3 regions of the Rathayibacter sp. AC451 genome follow, and region 1 is predicted to be linked to each of the others. Evidence: predicted binding sites of a transcription regulator. Region 1 holds the regulator's gene; each other region holds the start of a gene.

Region 1 (7,074 bases):
ATCGAGCAGCCCGCGCGGGGGGCGTATCGAGATCCACCACCGCTGGAGACGGGGTCTCGATACGCCGATCCGCGGCTACTCGACCAGCAGGCAGGCAGACTTACGCTCCGCGCAGCCCCGCGAACAGGTGCGCCTCGAGCCGGTCGAGCGGGATGCGCTCCTGCTTCATCGTGTCGCGGTCGCGCACGGTCACGGCGTCGTCCTCGAGCGAGTCGAAGTCGACCGTCACGCAGAACGGCGTGCCGATCTCGTCCTGGCGGCGGTAGCGGCGTCCGATCGCTCCGGAGTCGTCGAAGTCGACGTTCCAGAGCTGGCGGAGCCGGTCGGCCACCTGACGGGCCAGCGGCGACAGGGCCTCGTTGCGCGAGAGCGGCAGAACGGCGACCTTGACCGGCGCCAGGCGCGGGTCGAGGTGCAGCACGGTGCGGGTCTCGACCTTGCCCTTGGCGTTCGGCGGCAGCTCCTGCTCCTCGTACGCGTCGACCAGGAACGCCATCAGCGCGCGGGTGAGCCCGAAGGACGGCTCGATCACGAACGGCACGAAGCGCTCGTTGCGGGTCTGGTCGAAGAACGAGAGGTCCTTGCCCGAGTGCTCCATGTGCGTCTTGAGATCGAAGTCGGTGCGGTTCGCGACCCCCATCAGCTCGCCCCACTCGCCCGAGGCGAACGAGAAGCGGTACTCGATGTCGACCGTGCGCTTGGAGTAGTGGGAGAGCTTGTCCTTCGGGTGCTCGTACTGGCGGATGTTCTCGGGATCGATGCCGAGGTCGACGAACCAGTCCCAGGCGAGCTGCATCCAGGTCTCCTGCCACTCCTCGTCCGTGCCGGGCTCGACGAAGAACTCGAGCTCCATCTGCTCGAACTCGCGGGTGCGGAAGATGAAGTTGCCGGGGGTGATCTCGTTGCGGAACGCCTTGCCGATCTGGCCGATGCCGAACGGCGGCTTCTTGCGGGCGCTCTGGAGCACGTTGGCGAAGTTGGTGAAGATGCCCTGCGCGGTCTCGGGGCGGAGGTAGTGGAGTCCCGACTCGTCGTCGACGACGCCCAGGTAGGTCTTCATCAGCCCGGAGAACTGCTTGATCTCGGTCCACTGGCCGACCTTGTCGGGGTGCTCCGGATCCGGGATGTCCGCGAGGCCGTTCACGGGCGGGTGGCCGTTGACCTCCTCGTACTTCTCGAAGAGGTGGTCGGCGCGGTAGCGCTTGTGGGTGATCAGCGACTCGGTCAGCGGGTCCGAGAACACTCCGACGTGGCCCGAGGCGTTCCAGATCGCGGTCGGGAGGATCACGGCGGAGTCCAGGCCCACCACGTCGCCGCGGCCCTGCACGAACGCCTTCCACCACTGGCGCTTGATGTTCTCCTTGAGCTCCACCCCGAGCGGCCCGTAATCCCACGCCGAGCGCGTGCCTCCGTAGATCTCACCCGAGGGGAAGACGAACCCCCGGTGCTGCGCGAGAGTGACGACTCTGTCGAGGGTGGTGGGTTCTGCCACGGGTTGCTCCTCAGCTGTTCGGGCGCACGGGGCCCCGACGCGCGCCGGCTGCGCGCGTCCTGTGATGTGTGCCCCCATGGTAGCCGCGGGTCGAGGACGCCGAACGGTGCCGGGAGGCGCTCGGGCCGCCCGGGAGCGGGCAGGATGGCCGGATGAGCAGCCTCGCGCCGATCGTCGTCTCCGCCGTCGTCGTCCTCCGGGAGCGCCGCGTCCTGATGGTGACGGCGCGGGGCCGCGAGGTGGTCTACCTGCCGGGCGGCAAGGTCGATGCGGGCGAGACGGGCGAGGAGGCGGCGGCGCGCGAGGCCGAGGAGGAGCTCGGCACCGCGACCACGCGGCTCGAGGAGCTCGTCGTCGTCCGCACCCAGGCCCACGGCGAGCCGGAGGGCCGCGAGGTGCACATGCGCGTCTTCCTCGCCGAGCTCGCCGGGGAGCCCGCGGCGAGCGGCGAGATCGACTCGCTGCACTGGATCGGCACCGCCGAGGCCCACCGCTGCCCTCCCGCCGGCGTCGCCGTCCTCGAGCACCTCCGCGCCCTCGACCTGGTCGACTGACCCGGCGACGCGCCCGGACCGCCCGCCGTGTCGCGCCGACTGACGGCGGCCCCGGCGGCCGCCGCTCGGCGGCGGCTACCCTCGTGCCGTGGAGACGAGACGACGCGCCAGGGACCAGCCGCTGCCGGGAGAGCCCCTGCGGCTCGAGGCCGTGCGGATGGAGGCGGCCGTGCCGATCCTGCGCATCTTCTCGGTCGCGAAGGCGGGCGAGTTCTACGTCGACTACCTCGGCTTCACCGTTGACTGGGAGCACCGCGCGGGCCGAGACGCTCCGCTCTACCTGCAGGTGTCGCGCTCGGGACTGCGCCTGCACCTCAGCGAGCACCACCGCGACGGCAGCCCGGGAGCCGCGCTGCACGTGTCGCTCCGCGGCGTGCGCGAGCTGCACGCCGAGCTCGACGCCAAGGCCTATCCCTATCTCAATCCGCGGATCACGCGCTCGCCGTTCGGCTTCTCGCTCGAGGTGATCGACCCGTTCGGCAATCAGCTCCGCTTCGCGGAAGCCGTGCCGGAGCCGACTAGCGCCTGAGAAGCGGAGAGGTCAACCGTTCACGCCACGTCCATCCGTTTCGGAGTGCGGTCGCCTAGCGTGGCCGTCGATGACTGCTCAGCTGACGACGGAACGACCGGACACGGTCCTGGCGTCGGAGCGGGCGCGACGCGTGCCCCTCCGGGCCCGCCGCCTCGTGGAGCGGGCCGTCCGCGTGGCGCCCCTGGCGATGGGCACGGTCGCCACCAGCGCGATCCTCCTCGGCTCGCTCGGCGTCGGCTACCTGCCCGGCGACTCGCCGCTGCGCGAGTGGCCGCTCATCGCCGCCATCCGCTCGACCGCATCGCTGACCGAGATCAGCGCGATCCTCGTGCTCGGCGGCGGACTGCTGCTCCTGCTCGCCTGGCTCCGGCTGCGCACGCTCGCCCGGAGCGAGGACCCCCGTGCGCTGCGCACGATCCTCGTCGCGGCCGCCGCGTGGTGCGCACCGCTGCTGATCACGGTGCCGCTGTTCAGCCGCGACATGTTCTCGTACGTCGCTCAGGGCCGCCTGATGACCCAGGGCATCGATCCGTACTCCCACGGGGTGGCCACCCTGCCCGGCTGGTTCCTGCTCGGCGTCGACCCGGTCTGGGCCGACACGCCGACCCCCTACGGGCCTCTGTTCCTCCTGATCGAGCGGACGGCCGTGCAGCTCGCGGGCTGGTCCTCGCCCGAGCTCTCGGTCGCGATGCTGCGCGCCGTCTCGGTGGCCGGGGTGATCGCCCTCGCGGTCTACGCGCTGCGACTGGCCCGACTGCGCGGCCTGTCGACTCCGCTGACCGCTTGGATCGTCGTGGCGAATCCGCTGACCCTGATCCTGTTCGTCGTCGCCGGGCACAACGACTCGCTCATGCTGGCGCTCATCCTCGCCTCGCTCTACTACGGATGCACCGACCGTCACGTCCTCGCGGTCGTGCTCATGGGCGCCGCGATCGCGGTGAAGCCGGTCGCCGTGATCGCACTGCCGGTGCTCGCCCTGCTCTGGCTCCGGCACGACGCGACAGTGCGCGAGCGCCTGCGCGGCTGGCTCTGGACCGGGCTCGGAGCGCTGGGCCTCGTCGTCGCGCTCGGCTTCGCGGCGGGCGTCGGAGTGGGCTGGGTCGCCGCGATGATCGTGCCCGGCACGATCCTGCACTGGTACGCGCCGATGTCGCTCGTCGCGGTGCTGGTCTCGTCGTCGGTCGAGCTGACGGGGCACGACCCGGCGGCGGCCGTGACGCTAGTCAAGCTGCTCGCCCTGACGCTCGCCGGGGCCGTGGCCGCCTGGCTCCTGCTGACCCGCCGAGCGATCGACCCCCTGGCGCGGCTCTCCACGGCGCTGCTGGCGTTCGTCACGGCCTCCTCCGCGATCCACCCCTGGTACGCGCTCTGGATCCTGCCGATCGCCGCCCTCGCGCGTCCGTGGCGGAGCGTCCACGTGCACCTCGCCGTCTACGCGACGATCTTCCTGATGTGCGTGACCCTGGCGGAGCCGGTCGAGGGCAACGGCGGGATCCTCGATCAGCTGCCGGGCCGGGTCGCGACGATCGCCGCGATGGCGGTCGTGGGCCTCTACGTGCTGCTCGGCTACACCGACTCGGAGCGTGTGGCGGTGCGCGGGCTTGTGCGCGGGCTGCCGTTCGGCGGCGAACTCGTGTCGCGCGGCTCCGATCTGCTGCAGCGGTCGACGGGCGGCCGCCTCGGCACGCGGCTGGACCGCCGCTACGCGAGCGTCCGCGCACGCGACTGACCCGCGTCTGCGGCGAACGCTCCGGCCGGCGCGGAACGCCCGGGTCGATCGCGGTCGCTCGGGCTAGGAGTCGGAGTCGGAGTCGCCCGACCGGCGACGGCGGCGCTCGATGGCGGCCTGGGCGGCGGTCGCCGCGGCCTCGGGGTCGCCCGAGGAGAGCACGCCCGAGAGCGAGGAGAGCCACCGCGCGTCGTCGCGGCTGCCGTGCAGGGCGTTCGAGAAGAGCGGGAGCTCGGTGCGCGTGGCGTGGATCGCGTACGACTCGCGGCTGTAGCCGTTGTCGGGCACGACCGGCGAGCGGTGCTCGGCGCGGGTCGTGCGCTCGGTCGAGGCGTCGCTCCGGACGGGCTCGTCGTGCTCGCTGGGCTGGGCCATCGGTCCTCCTCGTGTCACCGCTGCCGTGGCGACGGAGCGGGCGGACCGGCGACGGTGCCGGGCGCGAGGGTCAGCGTACCCCGGTCACGGGGCGTCGAGCTCGTCCGCGTCGCTCCGGCGCGGCATCGGGCGCCAGACGACGACCTCCGTCCGCCGCTGGGCACGCGTGCCGTGGCGGAGCGTGACGACGTCTCCCTCGAGGCCCGCGGCGAACACGCGACGGCCGGGACGGTTGAGCAGCTCGTCGGCCAGGGCCGACTCGAGCTCGCGCACGCGGGCGGACAGCGACTGCACCTGGTTCTCGAGCTGGAGGATCCGCGCAATGCCCTCGAGGGACACGCCCTCGGAGGACAGCCGGGCGACCTCGCGCAGCTGCACCACGTCGCGCATCGAGTAGCGGCGCGACTTGCCCGCGGTCCGCGTCGGTCGGACGAGTCCGAGCCGGTCGTACTGGCGCAGCGTCTGCGGGTGCATGCCGGCGAGGTCGGCGGCGACGGCGATCGCGAACACGGGGGTGTTCTCGTCCATCGTCGCCTCCTCTCCGGCCGGTCGGGCCTGTCGCGTCCGCAGGGACGCCGTCGCGCCCGCGCCTAGTAGCGGGACTTCTCCAGGATGTCCTCGCGCGGGTTCTCGGCGGGCTCCGCGGCCGCGTAGGCCTCGAGCGCCGCCCGAGCGGCGGAGGACAGGTGATCGGGCACCGCCACCTGGATGACGGCGAGCAGATCTCCGGTGCCCTTGCCGGTCTCGACGCCGCGGCCCTTGACCCGCAGCACCCGTCCGCTCGGCGTGCCGGGCGTCACCCGCAGCTTGACGGGATCGCCCCCGAGCGTCGGCACCTCGATCGTGGCGCCGAACACGGCCTCCACGAAGGTGACCGGGACGTTCACGCGGAGGTTCAGTCCGTCGCGCTCGAAGACCGGGTGCTTGCGGACGGCCACGGTGAGCACGAGATCGCCCGGCTCGCCGCCGTCGGGGCTGGGGCGCCCCTTGCCGCGCACGCGGATCTTCTGCTGGTCGGCGACGCCGGCGGGGATGCGGACGGAGAGCGGTCGGCCCTCGCCCGTCTGCAGCTGCACCGTGTCGCCGCGGGTCGCGGTGCGGAAGTCGATGGTCGTGCTGGCGGTGACGTCGGACCCCTTCTGCGGTCCGCCGAAACCGCGGAAGCCGCCCGTGGGCTGGCCGAAGCGGCTGCCGCCCGGCGCTCCCCCGAACATCCCGCCGAGGAGGTCCTCGAATCCGGGAGGGGGGCCCTGCCTGCTGCCGGCACCGGGGCGCCCGCCCTGGCCGAACACGTCGCCGAAGACGTCGTCGAACCCGCCGGGCTGGCCGCCGGCGGTGAAGCGCGCGCCACCGCCCATCGCGCGGATCTGGTCGTACTCCTTGCGCTGATCCGCGTCCGAGAGGACGGTGTACGCCTCGCTGATCTCCTTGAAGCGCGCCTCCGCCCGGGCGTCCCCCGGGTTGGAGTCCGGGTGGAACTGCCGGGCGAGCTTGCGGTAGGTCTTCTTCAGATCCGCCGCGGAGACGTCCTTGGACACGCCGAGGACCTTGTAGAAGTCCTTCTCGAACCAATCCTGGCTGGCCATGTGCCTCTTCCTGTGTCGAGTGCGGCGAGGGACCCCGCCCCGACCGGGCCTCGCCCGAAGGGGCGGACCGGGTGCGGGACGGGGTCCCTCGCGGTGGTGCGGGAGGGTGTCAGTCGGCGGGGACGGCCACGACCACCTTGGCGGCCCGCAGCAGCGAGCCTCCGAGGTAGTAGCCCGCCTCGACGACGTCCGCGACCGTGGAGGTCTCGGCGCCCGGGGTGGGCTGCTGGAAGATCGCCTCGTGGATGTTCGGGTCGAACAGGTCCCCGACGGCTCCGGTCTTCACCAGCCCGAGCTTCTCGATCCCGCCGCGCAGCTTCTGCGCGATGGCGGTGAACGGACCGCCCTCCTGCAGGTCGCCGTGCTTCTCGGCGCGGTCGAGGTCGTCGAGCACGGGGAGGATGACCTTCACCGCATCGCCGATGGCCCGCTCCTTCTCGACCTGCCGGTTCGACTCCGTGCGCTTGCGGTAGTTCGCGTACTCCGCGGTGACCCGCTGGAGGTCGGCGAGGTGCTCCGCTGCGAGCGTCTCGGCGTCGGACTGGCCCGAGAGGAACGAGAGGTCGGCGTCCGAGAGCGTCGTCTCGACGTCGGGGCCCTCGGCCTCGATCAGACCCTCGGTGTCCTGGGCGGACTCGGCCGCCTCGGCTCCGGTGGTCGGCTCGTCCTCGGGCACGCCCTCGGTCGGCTCCTGGTTGTGCTTGCCCATCGCTACTTGGTGTCCTTCGGCTCGTCCTCGTCGATGACCTCGGCGTCGACGATGTCCTCGTCGTCCTTCTTCTCGTCCTCGGCCGGCGCGTCCTGCG
Region 2 (7,074 bases), 1.9 Mb from region 1:
GCACCCGCGTCGCCACCGCCGTCGGCGTCTTCAACGTCAAGGGTGAGGCGAGCCTGCGCTCGGGCCGCTACGCGTTCGACTCCGGATCCGCGGCCACGGCCCGGCACCGGATCTGGCCGGTCGTCATGGCCGCGGCGAACGCGAAGTACGGCGGGGAGGCGTTCCCCGAGGCGAACGGCTCGCTGCAGGTCGTGCCCAAGGTCGAGATCCCGGATGTGAAGGGCCTCACCGTCGCCGACGCGAAGGCCAAGCTCGCAGCGGCCGGCTTCTCGCTCATCGAGGGCGGGACCGAGGCCAGCGATGCCGCGGTCGGCACCGTGACGCGTCAGGACCCGTCGGGCTCGGCCCAGGCGGGTACCGGCATCACCGTGTTCACGAGCACCGGCAACCAGAAGACCGTGCCGGATGTGACGGGGCAGGACCTCGAGGCCGCGAAGTCGGCGTTCGGAGCAGCGGGCTTCACGAAGATCACCCTCGCCTGCACCGAGGACGGCAACGCTCCGGACGCCGGCCAGGTGACGGGTCAGGAGCCGGCGGGCGGATCCTCCGTCGCTCCGGACGCGACCCTGAAGGTCTCGATCACGGCGAAGAAGTGCCCGTGAGCCGCCTCGGCTGACTCCGGCTCGTGAGACCACGTTCGGCTCGCAGAATCCACGGATTCCTGCGAGCCGAACGTGTTTCCGCGAGCCGAACGCGCCCCGGCTCCGTCCCTACTGCCCGCGCCCGCGGATCGCGCCGACGATCGCGACGACGGCGAAGTGCACGATGAGCGCCGCGATGCCGAAGCACGCGAGCGCCCCGCTCGCCTCGGCGTAGGGGCGCGAGGCGTCCGTCATCGATCCCGGAGTGACGACGTCGAGCGCGAAGAAGCCGACCGCCAGTCCGAAGCAGACCAGGGCGATCCAGAGGAGGGCGCGGATCGCGCGACCGACCGGGTCGTAGTAGCGCGGATTCGACATCGGGCCTCCGGTTCTCGTGCTCTCCCGTGTCTATCCGGCCCCGCTCCCCCGCGCAAGCGGTCGCGCGAGGGCCCGTCGCCGGACACGACGACGCCCCGGCTCCCGAGGAGGGGAGCCGGGGCGTCGGATCCGGGCGGCCTACGCCGCCATCGGCATCCGCGACGCGGACGTGACGACGAGCTCGCCGCCGACCGCGTCCACGCGCACCGCGCCGCCGTCGGTCACGTCACCGCTCACGAACAGGTCCGCGATGCGGTCGTCGACCGAGCGCTGCACCAGGCGGCGGAGCGGACGGGCGCCGTACTGCGGCTCGTAGCCGTGCTCGGCGAGCCAGTCGATCGCCGCCTCCGTGACCTCGAGCGACACCTCGCGCGGCGCGAGCCGGGCACGGGTGGCGTCGAGCACGATGCCGACGATCTCGCGGAGCTGCGCCCGGCCGAGCTTGCGGAACAGCACGATCTCGTCGATGCGGTTCAGGAACTCGGGCCGCATCGCCTCGCGGAGACGGCCCATGACGCGGTCGCGCAGGTCCTTCTCCGAGGCGAAGCCCTCGGCCGATGCGTCGCTCTGCGCGACGAAGCCGAGCGCACCGGAGCGCGAGGCCAGGAACTCCGACCCCAGGTTCGAGGTCATGATGATCACCGTGTTGCGGAAGTCGACCGTGCGGCCCTGGCCGTCGGTCAGGCGACCGTCGTCGAGCACCTGCAGGAGCAGGTTGAAGACGTCGGGGTGCGCCTTCTCGATCTCGTCGAACAGCACGACGGAGTAGGGGTTCCGCCGCACGCGCTCGGTGAGCTGGCCGGCCTCGTCGTAGCCCACGTACCCGGGAGGGGCGCCGACCAGTCGCGAGACGGTGTGCCGCTCGCCGAACTCGCTCATGTCGAAGCGGATCACGGACTGCTCGTCGGCGAAGAGCGACCCCGCCAGCGTGCGGGCGAGCTCCGTCTTGCCGACCCCGGTCGGGCCGAGGAAGAGGAACGATCCGACGGGCCGGGAGGCGTCGCCGAGTCCGGTGCGGCTGCGGCGGACGGCGCGGGCGACCGCGGTCACCGCGTCCTCCTGGCCGATGACGCGCCGGTGCAGCTCGTCCTCGAGGTGGGCGAGGCGCTCGCGCTCCCCCTCCGTCAGTCGCGACACGGGGATGCCCGTGGCACGGGCCACGACCGCCGCGATCTCGGTCTCGCCGACCACGGCCTCCACCGGGGCGCGCCCGGTCGTGGTCGCCTCGTCGAGCCGGGCCTGCACGGCCGAGATCTCGTCGCGCAGTCGCGACGCCTCCTCGTAGTGCTCGGCCGAGACCGCCGCGTTCTTGTCGCCCTCGAGCACCGCGAGGCGCTCGAGAAGAGCGGAGGTGTCCACTCCCGCGCCCAGACTGAGACGCAGTCGCGCACCCGCCTGGTCGATCAGGTCGATCGCCTTGTCGGGCAGCACGCGGTCGGGGAGGTAGCGGTCCGAGAGCTCGACGGCGGCGCGGAGGGCGTCGTCGGTGAAGCTCACGCGGTGGTGCTCCTCGTACGCCGCGCGCAGTCCGTGCAGGATCGCGACGGCGTCCTCGACCGACGGCTCGCCCACGCGGACGGGCTGGAAGCGGCGCTCGAGCGCCGGGTCCTTCTCGATCGTGCGGTACTCCTTGAGCGTGGTCGCACCGACCAGGTGCAGCTCGCCGCGGGCGAGCCGGGGCTTGAGGATGTTTCCCGCGTCCATGCCGCCCTCGCCCGCGCCCCCGGCGCCGACGACGGTGTGGACCTCGTCGATGAAGACGATCAGCTCACCCGAGCGGGCCGCGATCTCGTCCATCGTCTTCGTGAGGCGCTCCTCGAAGTCGCCGCGGTAGCGGGTTCCGGCGAGCATGCCGGGGAGGTCGAGCGAGACGACGCGCTTGTCGCGCAGCTGCTCCGGGACCTCGCCCGCGACGATCGCACGGGCCAGGCCCTCGACGATCGCGGTCTTGCCCACGCCGGCCTCGCCGACGAGGACCGGGTTGTTCTTGGTGCGGCGGCTGAGGATCTCGATGGTCTGCTCGATCTCGTCGGCACGGCCGATCACCGGGTCGAGCCGGCCGTCGCGGGCCAGCTGCGTGAGATCGGTGCCGAACTTGTCCAGCATCGGAGTCTCGGAGGCGGGGGTGCCGGCCTCCTGCTGCTGCTCCGGACCGGTCGTGACGGTCTCGCGCAGTCCCTGGGTGAGCGCCTCCGCGGTCACTCCGGCGCGCGCCAGGACCTGCCCGGCGGGCGCGTCCTGACCGAGCACGAGCGCGAAGAAGAGGTGCTCGGGGTCGATGTAGGTCGATCCGCTCGAGCGGGCGACCTGGTAGCTGTGGAACAGCGCGCGCTGCGCACTGGGCGTGATGGTGGCGGCGCTCTGCGAGGCGTGGGCCTCGCCGGCCTGCGGCAGGCGCGCCTCCGTGGCCGTCGCGATCGCGCCGGGGTCGACGCCGATGCGGCGCACGGCCTGAGCCACGGCCTCGTCGTCGATGAGCACGCGCAGCACGTGCAGGGCGTCGAGCTCGGTCTGTCCGCGCTCGAGGGCGAAGCGTCCTGCGGCCTGCAGGATGCTCTGGGTACGGGCGGTGAGGAATCGGCTGAGGTCGATGGACCGCGCCGCGCGGGCGCGCTCACCGTCGAGGTAACGGGCGAGGAAGTCGTCGAACGAGTTCGCTCCGGCCTCGTTGAAGTTGTCGGGCACCAGTCCTCCTGAAGAGTTGAGTCACTTGCACTCAAGTTCAACGCGGAGGGCCGGATCCTATTCCCGGGTCTTCGCCGCACACCTCCTCCCGCCCTCGGTACCGTCGAGTCATGAGCAGTGATGGAGGAGAGGTGCGTGCGCAGGAGCGTGCGACACCGACGGCTCCGTCGCTGCAGGAACTGCGAGCGCACCGAGAGGAACTGCTCGATCTCGCATCTCGATCGGGGATCACCGCGGTCGCCGTCTTCGGTTCGGTCGCGCGTGGCACGTCGACGAGCGGCAGCGACGTCGACGTGATCGTCGACGCCGAGCCGGGCACGAGCTACTTCTCCCTCGCTGCGTTCGCTCTCGGCGCGGAGGCGCTTCTCGGTCGCTCCGTCGACGCCGTCTTCCGATCCGGCCTGCGTCGAGGACGAGACGACGCCATGCTCCGCGATGCGGTGCCTCTGTGACGGACCGATCGGCACGCCGGCTCGACCTGATCGTCGAGGACTGCGCGAGAGCCCAGGCCGCAAGAGCCGACTCGGTGACTGACGGCCCCGGGTGCTGAGCACGTGGAGATCGAGTTCGACGCGATCGTCGTCTTCTGGCGCGGGCCGGCGCCCTGGCATTTCGTGCGGGTGCCGGAGGAGCACGTCCCGGCGATCGCGGACGCCGCAGCCCACGTGTCGTACGGCTGGGGCATGATCCCCGCGACGGTGACGCTCGGCTCGAGCACCTGGAGTACGTCGCTGTGGCCGAAGGACCGCGGCTACCTCGTGCCGCTCAAGACCTCCGTGCGCCGAGCGGAGGGCGTCGAGGTCGACTCCGCCGTCACCGTGCGCCTGCGCATCTGACGCCTCCCGGACGTGCGAGAGGGCACGGCCGGAGCCGTGCCTCTCTGTGCGCCGACGCGCATTTCCTCCGGGGTGGGAGATCAGGGGACCGTGTAGCCGGCGGCGCGGAACATCTCGTACCACTCGGCCCGGGTCAGGGGGATGTCGGAGCCGAGCGCCGCTTCGTGCACGCGCTGCTCGTTGGTGGTGCCGAGCACGACCTGCATGTTCGCGGGGTGGCGCGTGATCCACGCCGTGGCGATCGCGATAGCGGGCACGTCGTACTGCCCGGCGAGGCGGTCGATCACCGCGTTGAGCTCCGTGTAGGCGGGGTTGTCGAGGAAGACACCGGTGAAGAAGCCCGCCTGGAACGGCGACCACGCCTGCACGGTGATGTCGTTGAGGCGGCAGTAGTCGACGATGCCGCCGTCGCGCATGATCGACTGATCCAGCGCGGCCATGTTCGACGCGACTCCCTGCGCGATCAGCGGCGCGTGCGTGACCGACAGCTGCAGCTGGTTCGCCACGATCGGCTGGTTCAGCGACTTCTTCAGCAGCTCGATCTGGTACGGCGTGTGGTTCGAGACGCCGAAGTGCGTGACCTTGCCGGCGGCGTGCAGCTCGTCGAAGGCGCGGGCGACCTCGTCCGGTTCGACGAGCGCGTCGGGGCGGTGCAGGAGGAGCACATCGATGCGGTCGGTCTGCAGCGCCTTCAGCGACCCCTCGACCGACTCGATGATGTGCTCGTACGAGAAGTCGAAGTAGGGGCCGTCGCCGACGATGCCGCACTTGGTCTGCAGCACGATCTCGTCGCGCTGGGACGGGGTGAGCCGCATCGCCTCGGCGAAGCGCTCCTCGCAGTGGTGCACGGCGTTGCCGTAGACGTCGGCGTGGTCGAAGAAGTCGATGCCGGAGTCGCGCGCCGTGCGCACGAGATCACGGATGGCGTCGTCGCTCATGTCGGGGATGCGCATGAGGCCGAGGACGACGTTCGGGGATTCGATGCCGGAGGCGCCGAGGGGGACGTGCTTCAAGGGGGACTCCTTCGTCGGGTACTCCCCCACGGTAGGGGGGCCGGCTGAGTGGCGTCCAACAGCGGGTGCTGGTGCGATTCATGAGCCGGAGTGGTCAATCCGGATGCTTGCTCGTCCCCCTCCCCGGTGAGAGGGTGCCGTCATGACGATCGAGGTGCGCCCGGCGTCCGTCTTCGAGGACGTCGCGACGATGAACGGGCCGAAGCGAGCCGATGCGAGCGTGTGCTGGTGCCTGAGCTACCGGCTGCTCTCCTCCACCGAGAACACCTCCCTCCGCGGTCCTGCACGGGGCGAGCGGATGCGCGAGCTGGTGGCGCAGGATCCCCCGCCGGGCGTGCTCGCCTACGACGGCGACCAGGTGGCAGGCTGGGCCGCCGTGCACCGCCGTGCGGACACGAGCTATGCGAAGAACCGGAGGATCCCGCACGTCGACGACCTCGACGTGTGGACGGTCTGGTGCATCCGGGTCCGCCCCGGCTTCCGCCGCCGCGGCATCTCGCACGCCCTGCTCGCCGGCGCCGTCGACTTCGCACGGTCGCACGGAGCCCCGGCGATCGAGGGCTACCCGGTCGACAACCGCGGCGCGACGGTCGAGCAGACGATGGCCTACGTCGGCACCCGCGCCCTCTTCGAGCGCGCCGGCTTCTCGTGGGCGGCCGACACGACCTCGGTGCTGAACGGCTTCCCACGGGTGCTCATGCGCCTGCCGCTCTGACATACCACGGCGATATGATTCGGTCGTGAACCTCGACCGCCTCCCCCTCGGCGCCGTTCTGCGGCGCGCCCGCGAGGACGTCGCGATGTCGCAGACGGCACTCGCCGCGGCCACCGGTCTGCGCCAGCCGAACATCGCCGCGATCGAAACCGGGGCGCGTCGTCCGAGTCCGGAACTGCTCGAGCGACTCCTCCGGGCCGCCCGACTCCGCCCGTCGATCGTTCTGGAGTACCTCGCCGACGACGTCCTCCAGCTCGCCGCAGAGCACGGACTGGGCGACGTCCGGGTGTTCGGATCGACTGCCCGCGGCTCGGACGACGAACGGAGCGACATCGATCTGCTCGTCACGGCGGATCCGTCCGTCGACTTCCTCCGCCTGGCCGCGTTCCGCGGTCGCGCCGAGGCGCTCCTCGGGTTCCCGGTGGACGTGGTGATCGACAGCCCCGACGACGAGGTCGTGGCGGCGATCCGACGCGAGGCGGTGCCGCTGTGACCTGGCCGGACGACGGAGCGACGACGCCCGGCCGCTTCACCGCCCGCCCCCGCCGCCCCGCCGACGACGCCGACAAGCGCTCCCGGCTGATCCTCGAGGCGGACCGGCTCCTCTCCCGCCTCGATCGTGCCGCGCGAGACGGCGAAACCGAGTTCATCCGCCCCGTCTCGGACAGCAGGGACATCGGCGCGCTCGCCCTGATCACTCTCGCCGAGTTCGTGCACCGCGACCTGCCGGCCGCCGTCGTCGCACAGCTGCCCGGCGACGCGGTCGAAGGGCTGCGAGCGACGCGGAACATCGCCGCGCACAACTACTCCGCGCTCGACAACGAGCGCTTGTGGGCGACCGTGACCGTGCACGCCCCGGCGCTGCT
Region 3 (7,074 bases), 330 kb from region 1:
AGGTCGAAGCGGGCGAAGGTCGCCCCCTCGGGGACCTCCACGGTCGTCTCGAGGGTCGTGCCGGCGGGCAGCGTGCCCGAGTGGCCGTCCGCCGCCGTCGCGTCCTCGGCCAGCACGCCGCGCGCGAGACCGCTCGGCGAGAGCGGGAGCGCGCCGTCGATGCCGGGCGTGATCGTGGCGGTGGTCGAGCCGGTCGAGCCGGATCCCGACACCTCGTACGGGGCGTCGAGCAGCACCGGGCGCACCGCGACCGGGCTGCGCACCTCGTGCTCGGCGCTGGTCCAGGCCAGGTAGCCAGTCGCGAACTGCCCGAGCTCGGCGTCCTCGGTCGTGAAGCTCACGGTGTACTCCGCCGTCTCCCCCGCCGCCCCGAAGGACAGCGTCGAGGGCGAGACGACCGCGTCGATCTCGGGGACGTCGATCGAGGCGGTGTACTCACCCGGGCCGGTCGACGTGACCGTGCGGGTCACCGTCTGGGTCCCGGCGAGCGAGCCGATGGCGATCGAGGCCTGGTTCAGGTCGGACGGGTCGATGGCGTCGACCTCGAAGTCGGGGTCGAAGACGTAGCCCGCACCCTTGAGGAACGCGATCCAGTCGGTCGGTCCGCTCTCGTAGAGCAGACCGGGGTCGAGGAAGCGGGTGGGGTCGACGTGACCCGCGCCCTGGGCGAAGACGTCCTCGGAGGGGTCGCCCGCCTGGTCGACGCTGTCGTACGCGGTCGTCATCATGGCCGACTTGACGGCCGACGGCGAGGCGTTCGGCGAGACGCCGAGGATCAGCGCCGCGAGGCCCGCAACGTGCGGCGAGGACATCGAGGTGCCCGACTCGAACGCGAAGGCCGGGTCGTCGCCCTCGGCGTTGAAGGAGTCCGCGAGGATCGCGACTCCGGGCGCCGTCAGGTCCGGCTTGAGGACGTCGCTGCCGTCGGCCTCGGCCGGGCCGCGCGACGAGAAGCCGGCGACCTGCGGGACAGGGATCTCGGCACCCGTGAGGTTGCCCTCGCTGAGCACGACCGTCGCACCGTCGGTCGAGGCGTACTCGGTGATCGCGTCGTAGGCCTGCGAGTCGATCTGGATGCTCGGGACGGAGTGGTCGTCGACGTGCAGCGCGTTGGGGAACGGGTTGAGCAGCAGCATGCCGATGCCGCCGGCCCGCTCGACCTCGGCCGACTTCGACACGCGCGCGGTGGTGCCCGCGGTGCAGGCGACGACGGTGCCGGCGACCCTCGCGGGGTCGAGCGTGCCCGGGGCGCAGACGGTCGGCGTCTCGGAGCCGGGGAGGACGACGTCGGCGCTGTTCACCAGCGGTCCGGCGACGTCGTCGTGGACCGAGATCGATCCTCCGACGAACGCCTGCCCGTCGCCGAGCGTCGCGGTGGCGGTGTAGGTCGGGATGGAGGACGCCGCGACCGTCGTGTACCACGGCGACGCGTGGTCGAGGGTCGAGTCACCGGGGCCGGAGTTGCCCGCGGAGGCCGCCACGAAGACGCCCGCGGCGGCGGCGTTCAGGAACGCCTCGTCGTAGAGCGTCAGCGTGGAGGTCGCCGAGCCACCGCCGATCGAGAAGTTGATCACGTCGACGCCGTCCTTCACGGCCGCGTCGATGGCGCCGAGGATCCCGGTGCCGGAGCAGAAGTCGTCGTCGTCCGTGCCCTCGACGTCACCGTTCCAGCAGACCTTGTAGGCCGCGACCTTGGCCGCCGGGGCGACGCCCGAGATCGTGCCGTAGTCGTAGCCGTCGACGCTCGCCTCGACGTCGGCGTTGCCCGCGGCGGTGCTGGCGGTGTGCGAGCCGTGGCCGTCGGCGTCGCGCGGCGAGAGGAACTCGGGGTTGTCGGCCGAGCCGACGCTCTCGGACGCGCCGAGGAACCAGCGCGCGCCGATCAGCTTCTGGCTGCACTCGTCGCCGTTCCACTGCTGGGAGGCGTCGGCGCCGCTCTCGCAGGCGCCGACGAAGTCTCCGCCGTCGGACTTGCGGTAGGTGACGGCCTCCCCGTCGGTGTACGGGGCGGCTCCGGGGCTCGTCGCGAGCGGTGCGCCGGCGAACGAGGGGTTCTCGGGCGCGATGCCGGAGTCGATGACGCCGACGACGATGCCCTCGCCGGCCTCCTCGACGCCGCCGACGGCGTTCCAGACGCCGTCAGCGCCCTCGAGGCCGAGGAAGTCGGTGGAGCGCTGCTGGCCGGTGTCGGGAACGGGGATGCCGTCCGTCGGCGCCTGGGCGAGCGGCGCGGTCTGCGCGGCACCGGGAGCGCGGTCGAGCGTCAGGTCCTCGACCTCCCTGACCTGCGCGACGTCCTTGCGCTCGGCGAGCCGGCTCGCCTGAGCGCCGGTGAGAGTCGCGGAGAAGCCGTTGAGCGCGACCGTGTAGTGGTAGCCGATCTCGGCGTCGACAGCGGCCGCCACGTCGTCCTGGCGCTTCTCGAGGTGGTCGGCGTAGTCCTCGACCGGCGCGGAGCGCGCCTGCAGCTGCGCTCCTGCGTCGGGGGCGGTGCGAGCGAAGCGGGCGTCGGTGCCCTTGTACGTCGCGGCGGACGGCTCGACGAGGGTGACGACGTAGTCGCCGTCGTCGAAGCTCTGCAGCGACGAGAGGCCGCCGACGAGGGAGGCGCTCCCGATCGCGGGAGCGGCGCTCGCGCCCGTGGCGGCGAACGCGGCGGAGGCGGCGACGCCCAGAGCCGCGAGACCCGCGAGGATCCACCTCTCTGCGCGCCGGACAGGTGGACGGTGGGAGGGGTGGATCGGCAATCGATGTCCTTACTCACGTTCGCTGGGAACCGGATCGGTTCCCGCACTGGATCGACCCTACGAACTCGATTGCCCGGCTCTGTTACGAACACGTTACGAAGTCCCTGAAAGGGTGACTTCTGTTCTTGGCACTCTCCCTGCCCGAGTGCTAAATTCTTCTCAGTTGAGTCGAGTCGGCTCAACTCGAGATTCATCCGTTGCCAGACCGAATGGAGTGATTCCCATGGCCGTCACCTACGACCCCGTCCGCGAGCTCGACCGCTTCGCCTCCGCCCTCTTCGGCTCGGGCCAGGGCCCCCGCCGCATGCCGATCGACCTCTACCGGGACGGCGACCACTACGTCCTGACCGCCGACCTCCCGGGCATCGACCCCGGCTCGGTCGACGTCGACGTGGACGGTCAGCTGCTCACGATCCGCGCGCAGCGCACCGTCGCCGGCGGCGAGGGGGTCACCTGGATCACCCGTGAGCGCCAGTCGGCGACCTTCGTCCGCCAGCTGAGCCTGGGCCAGGGAGTCGACACCGAGCGCATCTCCGCGTCGTACGACAACGGAGTGCTCTCGGTCACGATCCCCGTCTCCGAGAAGGCGCGCTCCCGGAAGATCGAGGTCGTCTCGGCCTCGGGCCCCGAGCAGGTGCAGCTGAGCGAGGCGCACGCCGAGTAGACCGGCGTCTCCGGCGGGGCGGCTGCGCGAGCGGCCGCCCCGCCTTTCTGTGCGGCGGCGCAGCCCTACGCTGAGAGGATGCGCGCTTCATCGCCCGACGCCGCCGTCGGAATCCTGCTCCCCCGCGATCTCCCCGCCTCCGAGGTCCTCCCCTACGCCCGCCGCGCGGAGGCCGCGGGCTTCGACGAGCTCTGGGTCGTCGAGGACCTCGGCTTCCGGGGCGGCATCGCCCAGGCCGCGGCCGTCCTCGCCGCCACCGAGCGGATCGTCGTGGGCATCGGGATCCTGCCCGCCGCCGCCCGCACCGCCGCGTTCACCGCGATGGAGCTCGGCACGCTCGCCGAGCTGTTCCCCGGCCGCGTGCACGCCGGCATCGGGCACGGAATGCCGCACTGGATGCGCGGACTGCGCATCTGGCCGGCGAGCCCCCTGACCCTGTTGGAGGAGCACTTCGACGCCGTGCGCTCGCTGCTCTCGGGAGCCGAGACGGCGCGCGACGGACGCTACGTCGCCGTCGACTCGCTCCGCCTCGAGACGCCGCCCGCCGTCGTGCCGCCGCTGCTCGCCGGAGTCCGCGGTCCCCGCTCGCTCGAGCTGGCCGGCCGCATCGCCGACGGCGCCGTGCTGGCCGAGCCCGTCACTCCGGAGTACCTCGCCGCGGCCCGCGAGCACCTGGGCACGTCCGGCCGCGTCGTCGCGTACAACGTGGCGGCCGTCGACGACGACGCCTCGGCCGCTCGCGACCTCGTGCGCCCCGGACTCGAGTGGATCGGCGAGCCGGACTGGGCGCCGCACATCGACCCCCTGCCGTTCGCTCCGGAGTTCCGCGCGCTGCGGGAGCGGAGCGTCGATCGGGCGGCCTTCGTCCGCGATCTGCCGGACGAGTGGGTGGACCAGCTGGCGGTCGTGGGGACCGCGTCGTCGGCCCGCGCGCGGATCGCCGAGCTGCACTCGGCCGGCGCCGCGAGCGTCGTGCTCATGCCGTCGGGCCCGGACGCGTCGGCGGCGCTGGACCAGCTGGCTCGAGTCCTCTGAGCTCCGCGGACGCGCCGGTCGACGCGCGTCCGGCCCGCGGGAAAACGTCCGGCCCGCGCTAACACGTCCCAGCTCGCGGAAACACGTCCGGCCCGCAGGATCCGAGGATCCTGCGAGCCGGAGCGTGTTCTGCGAGCCGGAGGCCGGCTAGGCCGACATGCGCGCCTTGAGGTTCTCGTCGAGCGTCGCGAGGAACTCCTCGGTCGTCTGCCAGCCCTGGTCGGGGCCGACGAGCAGCGCGAGGTCCTTGGTCATCTTGCCGGACTCGACCGTCTTGATGACGACGTCCTCGAGCGCGAGCGAGAAGTCGATGAGCTCCTGGTTGCCGTCGAGCTTGCCGCGGTGCGCGAGGCCGCGCGTCCAGGCGTAGATCGAGGCGATCGGGTTCGTCGACGTGGGCTTGCCCGCCTGGTGCTGGCGGTAGTGCCGCGTGACCGTGCCGTGCGCCGCCTCGGCCTCGACGACGGAGCCGTCGGGCGTGGAGAGCACCGAGGTCAGTGAGGCCGAGCGAGCCGAAGCCCTGCGCCACGGTGTCGGACTGCACGTCGCCGTCGTAGTTCTTGCAGGCCCAGACGTAGCCGCCCTCCCACTTCATGGCCGAGGCGACCATGTCGTCGATGAGGCGGTGCTCGTAGGTGAGGCCCGCGGCGTCGAAGCGCTCCTTGAACTCGGTCTGGAAGATCTCCTCGAAGATGTCCTTGAACCGGCCGTCGTAGGCCTTCAGGATCGTGTTCTTCGTCGAGAGGTAGACCGGGTAGTTGCGGGTCAGCCCGTAGTTGAGCGACGAGCGCGCGAAGTCGCGGATCGAGGCGTCCTGGTTGTACTGGACCTGGGCGATGCCGTCGTCGGGGGCCTTGTAGACCTCGAACTTCATCGGCTCGGAGCCGTCCTCGGGGGTGAACTCGACGGTGAGCGTGCCCTTGCCCTTGAAGACGAAGTCGGTGGCGCGGTACTGGTCGCCGAACGCGTGGCGGCCGATGATGATCGGCTTGTTCCAGCCCGGCACCAGGCGCGGGATGTTCGAGATGATGATCGGCTCGCGGAAGATGACGCCGCCGAGGATGTTGCGGATGGTGCCGTTGGGCGACTTCCACATCTTCTTCAGGCCGAACTCCTCGACCCGCGCCTCGTCGGGCGTGATGGTCGCGCACTTGACGCCGACGCCGTGCTTCTGAATGGCGTGCGCCGCGTCGATCGTGACCTGGTCGTCGGTCGCGTCGCGGTGCTCCATGCCGAGGTCGTAGTACTCGAGGTTCACGTCGAGGTACGGGTGGATGAGGGTGTCCTTGATCTTCTGCCAGATGATCCGCGTCATCTCGTCGCCGTCGAGCTCGACGACGGTTCCCTCAACCTTGATCTTGGACATTGCTCTCCCATGGTCTCGTGAAGCGCCCCGCCTCTGCGCGGGACGGGCGGCTCTCGGCCGCGTCAGACGGCCTCCGCCAGCTTACCCGAGGGGCCAACTGTCTCGACGTCGAGAGAGTTGGCCGCGCGGTGCCGTGCGGCTGGCGCGTCTCGTCCGGTGGAGGGATGCCGCTCGACGACCGGCCCGCTAGATTGACCGCATGAGTGCACTGCGTCTGGAAGAGCTGTCGGCCGCGAACATCTCCGCCGTCAACGGACTGAGCCTCAAACCGGGGCAGGAGCAGTTCGTCGCGCCGGTCTCGTACTCGGCGGCCGCCGCGGTCATCGATCCGGGCGCCGCCTGGCAGCGGGCGATCCTCGACGGCGATGAGCTCGTGGGCTTCATCCACGCGCACTTCGACGAGAGCGCCGCCGAGGAGTTCCGCAGCTGCATCTGGCGCATCAACATCGACGCCGCCAAGCAGGGCCGCGGAGTCGGCACCTTCGCCGTCCGCGCCGCCGCCGACGAGGCGCGGAGCCGCGGCTTCGACACGCTCACCGTCATCTGGGAGTCCGGCGAGGACGGCCCCGACCAGTTCTTCCGCTGGGTCGGCTTCGAGGTCGTCGGCGAGACCCCGTACGGCGAGAACATCGGGGCTCTGAAGCTCTGACCGCTCGGCGTCCTCGCAACGGGTCGTCCGAGCAGGTCGACCCCGACGCCGGAGGCGCACCCGACTTCGTCACGGCCGTGCTGGCCGTCGTCGACGCGATCCCGCCCGGACGCGTGATGGCCTACGGAGACATCGCCGCGGTCCTCGGAACCCGTGCCGCCCGAGCGGTCGGCACCGTGATGGCCCGCTACGGCTCCGACACCGCGTGGTGGCGCGTGGTCCGCGTCGGCGGAGCCCCTCCGGTCGGCCACGAGGAGCGCGCCCGCGTCGAGTACGAGCGCGAGGGCACGCCGCTGGTCGAGACTCCGAGCGGCTACCGCGTCGACGTGCGGACCGCCCGCTGGCGGTGACGCGTCACTAGACCAGGGAGTCGCGCCAGGCCGCGTGCAGCACGGCGAACCGGCCCTCGCCCGCGATGAGCGCCTCCGGAGTCCCGTCCTCGACGATGCGGCCGTGCTCCATCACCAGCACCCGGTCGGCGATCGCGACCGTCGACAGCCGGTGCGCGATGATCACGGCCGTCCGGTCGGCGAGCAGGGTCTGCAGCCCCTGCTGCACGAGGCGCTCGCTCGGGATGTCGAGCGAGGAGGTCGCCTCGTCGAGGATGAGCACC

The links. Region 1 encodes HspR, which represses chaperone genes until heat shock. Its sites were predicted from a motif close to AAGTTGAGTCNNNNNGACTCAACTT; they were not measured.
Positions count from the first base shown of each region.
Region 2: a site for HspR is predicted at 3,658-3,682, ahead of AC0CID_RS07940 (ATP-dependent Clp protease ATP-binding subunit). Genes of this name have one in related genera too.
Region 3: a site for HspR is predicted at 2,908-2,932, ahead of AC0CID_RS18665 (Hsp20/alpha crystallin family protein). Genes of this name have one in related genera too.

Region 1 covers NZ_CEEDBD010000001.1:3,558,337-3,565,410, reverse strand. Annotated here, with positions in the region: gene AC0CID_RS17085 (glycine--tRNA ligase) at 101-1,492, opposite strand; gene AC0CID_RS17080 (NUDIX domain-containing protein) at 1,645-2,046, shown strand; gene AC0CID_RS17075 (glyoxalase superfamily protein) at 2,135-2,575, shown strand; gene mptB (polyprenol phosphomannose-dependent alpha 1,6 mannosyltransferase MptB) at 2,646-4,307, shown strand; gene AC0CID_RS17065 (hypothetical protein) at 4,371-4,682, opposite strand; gene AC0CID_RS17060 (heat shock protein transcriptional repressor HspR) at 4,767-5,210, opposite strand; gene AC0CID_RS17055 (DnaJ C-terminal domain-containing protein) at 5,273-6,268, opposite strand; gene AC0CID_RS17050 (nucleotide exchange factor GrpE) at 6,378-6,977, opposite strand; gene dnaK (molecular chaperone DnaK) at 6,980-7,074, opposite strand, start outside.
Region 2 covers NZ_CEEDBD010000001.1:1,665,421-1,672,494, forward strand. Annotated here, with positions in the region: gene AC0CID_RS07930 (transglycosylase domain-containing protein) at 1-602, shown strand, start outside; gene AC0CID_RS07935 (hypothetical protein) at 711-959, opposite strand; gene AC0CID_RS07940 (ATP-dependent Clp protease ATP-binding subunit) at 1,098-3,644, opposite strand; gene AC0CID_RS07945 (nucleotidyltransferase family protein) at 3,755-4,096, shown strand; gene AC0CID_RS07950 (DUF1905 domain-containing protein) at 4,199-4,480, shown strand; gene AC0CID_RS07955 (aldo/keto reductase) at 4,561-5,493, opposite strand; gene AC0CID_RS07960 (GNAT family N-acetyltransferase) at 5,636-6,208, shown strand; gene AC0CID_RS07965 (helix-turn-helix domain-containing protein) at 6,234-6,701, shown strand; gene AC0CID_RS07970 (HepT-like ribonuclease domain-containing protein) at 6,698-7,074, shown strand, end outside.
Region 3 covers NZ_CEEDBD010000001.1:3,884,886-3,891,959, reverse strand. Annotated here, with positions in the region: gene AC0CID_RS18670 (S8 family serine peptidase) at 1-2,747, opposite strand, end outside; gene AC0CID_RS18665 (Hsp20/alpha crystallin family protein) at 2,971-3,411, shown strand; gene AC0CID_RS18660 (LLM class flavin-dependent oxidoreductase) at 3,490-4,446, shown strand; partial or broken gene AC0CID_RS18655 (NADP-dependent isocitrate dehydrogenase) at 4,594-5,812, opposite strand; gene AC0CID_RS18650 (GNAT family N-acetyltransferase) at 6,012-6,461, shown strand; gene AC0CID_RS18645 (MGMT family protein) at 6,539-6,811, shown strand; gene AC0CID_RS18640 (ABC transporter ATP-binding protein) at 6,819-7,074, opposite strand, start outside.